DNA from 3 places in the Roseibium salinum genome. Region 2 is predicted to be linked to each of the others. Evidence: predicted binding sites of a transcription regulator. Region 2 holds the regulator's gene; each other region holds the start of a gene.
What was found. The regulator PhoB, encoded in region 2, activates phosphate uptake and scavenging genes when phosphate is short. The targets are predictions, from matches to a motif close to TGTCATNNANCTGTCAT.

Region 1: ON753_RS11530 (glycerophosphodiester phosphodiesterase family protein) is a predicted target of PhoB. The motif match lies at 1,434-1,450, and genes of this name have one in related genera.
Region 3: ON753_RS13340 (DapH/DapD/GlmU-related protein) is a predicted target of PhoB. The motif match lies at 1,220-1,236, and genes of this name have one in related genera.

What each region holds. Positions count from the first base shown of each region.
Region 1 covers NZ_JAPEVI010000003.1:1,517,025-1,519,290, forward strand. Annotated here, with positions in the region: gene ON753_RS11525 (FecR family protein) at 1-269, opposite strand, end outside; gene ON753_RS11530 (glycerophosphodiester phosphodiesterase family protein) at 617-1,336, opposite strand; gene ON753_RS11535 (YceI family protein) at 1,748-2,266, shown strand, end outside.
Region 2 covers NZ_JAPEVI010000003.1:2,266,901-2,269,166, forward strand. Annotated here, with positions in the region: gene ON753_RS15050 (GcrA family cell cycle regulator) at 153-680, shown strand; gene phoB (phosphate regulon transcriptional regulator PhoB) at 981-1,679, opposite strand; gene phoU (phosphate signaling complex protein PhoU) at 1,752-2,266, opposite strand, start outside.
Region 3 covers NZ_JAPEVI010000003.1:1,900,352-1,902,617, reverse strand. Annotated here, with positions in the region: gene ON753_RS13345 (helix-turn-helix domain-containing protein) at 1-446, opposite strand, end outside; gene ON753_RS13340 (DapH/DapD/GlmU-related protein) at 529-1,155, opposite strand; gene phnC (phosphonate ABC transporter ATP-binding protein) at 1,550-2,266, shown strand, end outside.

The sequences.
Region 1 (2,266 bases), 750 kb from region 2:
ATTGCGAATGTGGTGTTCGGTCCGACAGCAATGGTTTCGTCGCCGCGTGCGATCAGGGCCCTGGCACCGGGCCGCGTTCCCATCGTGAAGCCTTTTTCAAAGACCATGCCCTTCTCGACACGGTAGGCTTCGACGCCGGGCGCAACGAAATAGGCGATGCCCGAGACCCGCTTGACCACCCATTCTTCGGCGCCGGCGAAAGACGGGCCAAGAACAAGGGAAACAAGAATGAGCACGGAAAGGCATCTGGCGAGCCTTCCAGCGAACAAGTTCAACTTTCCTGGATCCGCAAACTCCGTTAACAACTTTTGGCTGCGGCCACTTACAAGCACAGTCATCGCGATACTACCTGTTCTATTGCTTGGCGATGAACGCTACGGGATGCCGCTTAACTTAAAGTGAAAACAAACGACTAATCTGGATACAACTTTACGCTTGCTCCAAACACCTAAAGTTGTCTCAAAGATCAATAGACTATTTCAACGAAGGCAGCCGGCGACCTTCGAACTGCCTTGCCGCATGGCCGAAAGTATTTGGTAGCTGGTAGTATCGCGCCTGTGTTTCCGCGGACGGTGCGGCATCCGAACGGCGCCGTTGCCATCGTCGGACAGTGCGGTCAGGTGGGGGTTGCCAGTTCTCGCTCCACGGCGCGAAACGTCTCGACATGATCGATATTCATCTGTTCGATGCCGCTGCGGACAGCCCTTTCGAACACCGACCGGTCGTCGCCCGCATAAAACATCTGAGTGATCAGTCCCGCTTGTCTTGCCTCGGCTGCGAGCTCTTCAGTCAGATTGTGCTCGTTGAACTCGATAATCCGGGCTTCATGGGCCACTGCGCGGGCGACGGAACCGACATGTTCAAAAAGAACCATCCGCCGGAAATCGGGGACCTTGGCCCGTGTTGCCGCGCGGATCGCCTGGTCGAACGAAAAGGTCCAGGCCTCTTTCAGCATGCCCCGGACGGCCAGCAAGTCACGTACTTCCGCCGGATCGCCTTCCTTGATTTCGGCATAGGCCACGATCCGCCCCCGGCAGGCGTCCAGAAACGTGTTCAGGCGGGGAACCCGCTCACCGGCAAATTCCGGACTGAACCAAGAGCCGGCATCGAGCGTATCAATTTCATCCGACGTCATGTCGGCAAACCGGCCCGTTCCATCCGTCGTCCGATCCACGGTGGCATCATGCATCACGTAAAGGACGCCGTCCCTGGAGGGCCGCACATCGAATTCAACGACTTCAGCGCCCATATCGATGGCGCCGGCAAGGGAGGCCAGGGTGTTCTCCGGCGCTGAGAGACAGGCTCCCCGATGACAAACAATGACCGCATGTCTCATGCTTATTCTCCTCTGCCCTCAAGCTTGGCGCCCGGGACACTTCGCGCTGATAGTGAGCGCCATTGGACGAGGTTTGTCAAACAGGTGACCGATTCTGTTGATGGAATGATGACAGGCAAAATGTTTCGATATCTCAAATAGTTAACGAATCAATCAACCTTAGAATGGTCGGCCATGAGCGCTACACCGGGGCGGAGGGTCGCGAGTCGGCACCATCCCTTTCTGCGCGCGCGGGGCAGCCTTCCCTTGAGGTTTATACCATAGCCCGCTCATACACAGTTCACCGCTTGTCCTATGCATTGTTCAGTGGGCAGGAACAGACAGTCAAATGGCGCTCCGAATTTTTCCACCTATGTAGGGGCGGCAGCGTTCATGAGAGAACGCTCCCGATACACACTATGAGGTTTGACCATGATCCGTATTGCAGCTTCAGCGCTTGCACTTTCCATGCTGGCGGGCGCCGCCGTCGCCGAACCGGTTGCGTTCGATTTCGACAAGTCCCACGCCAACCTGTCCTTCTCCTACGACCATCTCGGCTTTTCCACGACCGAAGGCCGTTTCGGCAATTGGGACGGCGTCCTGTTGATCGACAAGGAAACTCCTGCCAATTCCTCCATCGAATTCACGATCGACGTGACGAGCCTCGACACGTTTTTCGCCGAGCGGAACAAGCATTTTCTCAGCGCTGACTTCTTCGATGCGGAAAAATATCCGACGGCCGCATTCACGAGCACCAAGGTCGAAAAGACCGGCGAAAACCAGCTGGAAGTTACCGGCGACCTGACCATCAAGGACATCACCAAGCCGGTTACGCTCACCGTCGACGTCACCACTTTCGGCGAACACCCGATGGCCAAGAAAGAAGCCGCCGGATTTGCGGTTTCGACGGTGCTGAAACGTTCCGACTTCGGTATGGACATGTATGTGCCC
Region 2 (2,266 bases):
TTGCCTCACAAATTAACACTATTGTAACCTCTGGGCAGTCAGACACGAGATCTCGTGACGTCAATCGGATACAGGCACTAGATATGCCGATCGAGCGCATGCTTGTCACGAGGCTAATGGCCGCCGGTCGGTCAAATAAAAAGGGTGCGGCAATGAGCTGGACGAACGAACGGGTTGAGCTTCTCAAAAAGCTTTGGAGCGACGGCTTGAGCGCCAGTCAGATTGCGGGCGAGCTGGGCGGGGTGACCCGCAACGCCGTGATCGGCAAGGTGCACCGGCTGGGCCTTTCCGGCCGCGCCAAAACGGCCTCCAACCCGTCCAAACAGCGTCGCGCACGACCCAACGCTCCCGCGGGCACTTCGGCACCGAAGAAACCGGCCGCCCAGCCGCAATCGATCGGCGCGACCGCCCTGAAGGCCGATTACGCACCGGCTCCGGTGGCCGAAGCAAAACCGGAACCGATCGCGGAACTGGTCCCGATCTCCCAGCGTGCAACGATCCTGACGCTGACCGAGCGGACCTGCAAATGGCCGATCGGTGATCCGGCAACGGACGACTTCTATTTCTGCGGCCGCCAGTCGGATGCCGGCGTGCCCTATTGCGCGCACCACTGCAAGATCGCCTACCAGCCGGTCGCCGACCGCCGCCGCGACCGCAAGGTGATCGCCCAGGCATCCTGACGCAACAGTTCAGCTCAGACTTGAAGTGCCCGCCGATCCGGTGGGCATTTTTGTTTTCTGACCCTGCGATCTCCATCGCCAGCCGGGCGCGCCGGGATCGGAGAGCCGCAAGCCCGTTCTCCTTCCATCCTACACGACAGACCTCGGCTCACCGGTCCCGGATCTGCGCTTCGCTCCGTCCGGGAGGACGAAGGAAAGGTTGTCGCTAGGCTAGGCCGGGTGCACCACGGCTATGGGCATTCGTGAAGGGGGTGCCCGTTTTCGGCAGTGCGGGCGGCGCGGCAGTGGCGCCTCTACGGTTCAGCCTGTTGCCGAGAACTGATCGTTGAAGGCGTACCCGGCGCCGCGGACGGTGCGGATCGGGTCACTGGCCTTGCCCTTGTTGAGCGCCTTGCGCAGGCGCCCGACATGGACGTCCACGGTGCGCTCGTCGACATAGACGTCGTGACCCCAGACGCCGTCGAGCAACTGCTCGCGCGAGAAAACACGCCCGGGCGACGTCATCAGGAATTCCAGCAGACGGAACTCCGTCGGCCCGAGATGGATCTCCTTGGCGTTCCTGCGGACGCGGTGCGTTTCGCGGTCCAGTTCGATGTCGCCGGAGCGCAGCATGCTCGACACCACTTCCGGGCTTGCCCGCCGCAGGATGGCGCGCACGCGGGCCATCAGTTCGGGCACGGAGAAGGGCTTGACCACGTAGTCGTCGGCCCCTGTCGCCAGGCCGCGAATGCGCTCGGCCTCCTCGCCGCGGGCCGTGAGCATGATGACCGGCAGACGTTCGGTATCTTCACGGGCACGCAGGCGCCGGCACAGTTCAATTCCGGACAGGCCCGGCAGCATCCAGTCGAGGAGCAGGAGATCCGGGAGGCTTTCCCTCAGCCGGAGTTCCGCTTCATCGCCGCGGACACAGGATTCAACCGTGTATCCTTCCGCTTCCAGATTGTATCGCAACAGAAGGCTGAGTGGTTCTTCGTCTTCAACGATGAGCACCTTCGGCATACAGTATCGCTCCACTTCCCTCACCGGCGCCGAGCGCCGGACAGTTCATTCCTGGCGTTCAACGAGCAAGGTTCAGGCAGGACCCATGGTTTCGTCCATCTTCGTGCGCTCTTCCGGCAGGCGCTCACCGGTGACCATGTAGTAGACGTTCTCGGCGATGTTGGTCGCGTGATCGCCGATGCGCTCGATGTTCTTGGCGCAGAACAGGAGATGGACACACTGGGTAATGACCCGGGGGTCTTCCATCATGTAGGTCAGCAGCTCGCGGAAGATCGAGGTGTAGATCGCATCGACCTCGGCATCGGCCTCCTGGACCCGGCGCGCGGCTTCGGCGTCCTTGCGGGTATAAGCGTCCAGCACCTGCTTGAGCTGCGACAGGGCAAGCTCGGTCATGTGCTCGACGCCGATGGCAAGCTTCTTGGACTGCAGCCCGCTGTCGATGGCAATCGCCCGCTTGGCGACGTTCTTGGCCAGGTCTCCGACCCGTTCCAGGTCGTTGGCAATCCGCGTTGCCGCGGTGATTTCCCTGAGGTCCTGGCCCAGCGGCTGGCGGCGGGCGATCATTTCGATCAGCTTCACCTCGACTT
Region 3 (2,266 bases), 370 kb from region 2:
AAGCAGACGTCCGGTCCGAACGGCTCGAACCAGCCATGCTCGGTCAGCTGATATTCATTGGACCGGATGCTCTGCGTCGCGAAGCGCCACAGCGGCCGGTTCAGAAAGTCGGCAACCGGCACATGCCACTCCCGCGCGCGGGCAGGAGAGAGCGCCAGCAGTCTGTGGGTGAGATCGCAGACCAGGTGGACCGGACCTGCGGCATTGGAGACCAGCTCCAGAAGAGCCCGGTCCGCAGCGGTTTCGGGCCGGGCGCGCAACAGCTGCGTGATCCTCAGGCGGTCGGCCCCTTCCGGTTCCGCCGCGCCGCTCTCCCAGCGGGAAACCTTGCTTTGCGAGACGCCGAGGTCCCGTGCCAGGGCCTGCTGCTTGACGCGGTTCAGCACCCGCCATCGTCGCAAGGACGGGCCGAGGTTGTTTTGCAGCACTGCGGTCTCAACTGACATGGGCCGATTTTAGCGCAGTCGGGCGCCGGTTTGAAACCGTCATGCGCTGAAAGAGATCACTTTCGCCCGCCGGGAGACCGCCTCAGCGGTATTTCTCGATAAAGCCGTCGATCGACAATTGGCGAAAATCCGGCAGCCGGTCCTTCAGCTGCTCGTGGCTCCAGTCCCACCATGCAATCTCCATGAGAGCCTCCGCCTGGGCTTCGGTGAAGCGGCGCTTGATCGGCCTGGCCGCGACACCGCCGACCACCGTATAGGGTGCCACGTCCCTGGAGACCACTGCGCCTGCCGCGACGATCGCGCCGGTGCCGATGGTGACGCCGGCAAGAACGGTGACGTTGTGCCCGATCCACACGTCATGCCCGATGGTCACCCAGTCGTCCTTCCGCCATTGGAAGAACTCGGCATCGTCCTCGCCCAGCCCGTAGGCAGCCGCGCGGTAGGTGAAGTGATGCTGGGAGGCGCGCCAGGTCGCGTGATTGCCGGGATTGAGGCGCACGCGCCGGGCAATGGAGCAGAATTTGCCGATGGTCGACCAGATCACGTCCCCGTCCTGGACGATATAGGAATAGTCCCCCATCCGGCTTTCGCGCATGTCCGTCCGCGCGCCGACCTCCGTCCAGATGCCAAGCTCGCAATCAAGGACATGCGCCTCCGGGTGAATATTGGCGGCTTCGCTCAGGGAAGGCTTCTGGCTCGGGGCAGACATGGGAACTCCATCACTATCGGCAGGGAAGGTTTAGAGCCTTTTACCGGTCGGGGCGACAAGGGGAGTGACAGTTCTGTGACGGGAGGATGACTGATTCACCATCTGGAGAAGCGGAGCGATATTGAAGACCTGGATCTGAAAGATGCCCGTTCGGCAATCCTTGCGATCCTCTGGGCAGAAAAACGCATTCGGGGCTTGCGCTCAGGCCGTCATCAAAGCTCCGGCCGCATGGCGGAACTTCCCCGTTTTCCTGAATTTTTCCGGGCCGGCGGCGCAGGCGTCACCCAAGCGTCACAAATCTTTGGCCGTGCCGTCAAGGAAGTGTCATCCGGCTGTAACGGTCCGATGGCTCATGTCGCCGGGAACGACGAACAAACACGGACGGGGCCGGCACGTGATTCAGTTTCAGGAAGTGACCAAGACCTTCGGGTCTCGGACCGCGGTCAACAGGGTGAGTTTTAATATCGGCAAGCCGCAGATGGTGGGTGTTATCGGCCGCTCGGGCGCCGGCAAATCGACCCTGCTGCGCATGATCAACCGCCTGACTCCGGCAAGCTCCGGAAAGATCCTGTTCGAGGACCGGGACATCCTGCGGCTGACGGGCGGCATGATGCGCCGCTGGCAGCGCGACTGCGCCATGGTCTTCCAGCAGTTCAACCTGGTGCCGCGCCTCGACGTGGTGACCAACGTCATGCTCGGGCGGTTGAACGGCCACGGCACGTTCAAGAGCCTCTTCAACGTCTTCAGCGCCGACGATGTAAACGCCGCGCTCGCCGCGCTCGACCGCCTGGGCATTTCCCAGGAGGCAACCAAACGCGCGGAGGAGCTGTCCGGCGGCCAGCAGCAGCGCGTTGCCATCGCCCGCGCCCTGATGCAGGACCCTCACATGATCCTCGCCGACGAGCCGATCGCCTCGCTCGATCCGATGAACGCCAAGATCGTTATGGATGCCCTGCGCCAGATCCACGAGCGCGACAACAAGATCGTCATCTGCAACCTGCACACGCTCGATACGGCACGCAGTTATTGCGACCGGGTCATCGGCATGCGCGACGGGTTCATCGTGTTCGACGGCTCGCCTGAAGAGCTGACGACCGCCGCCGCGCGGGCG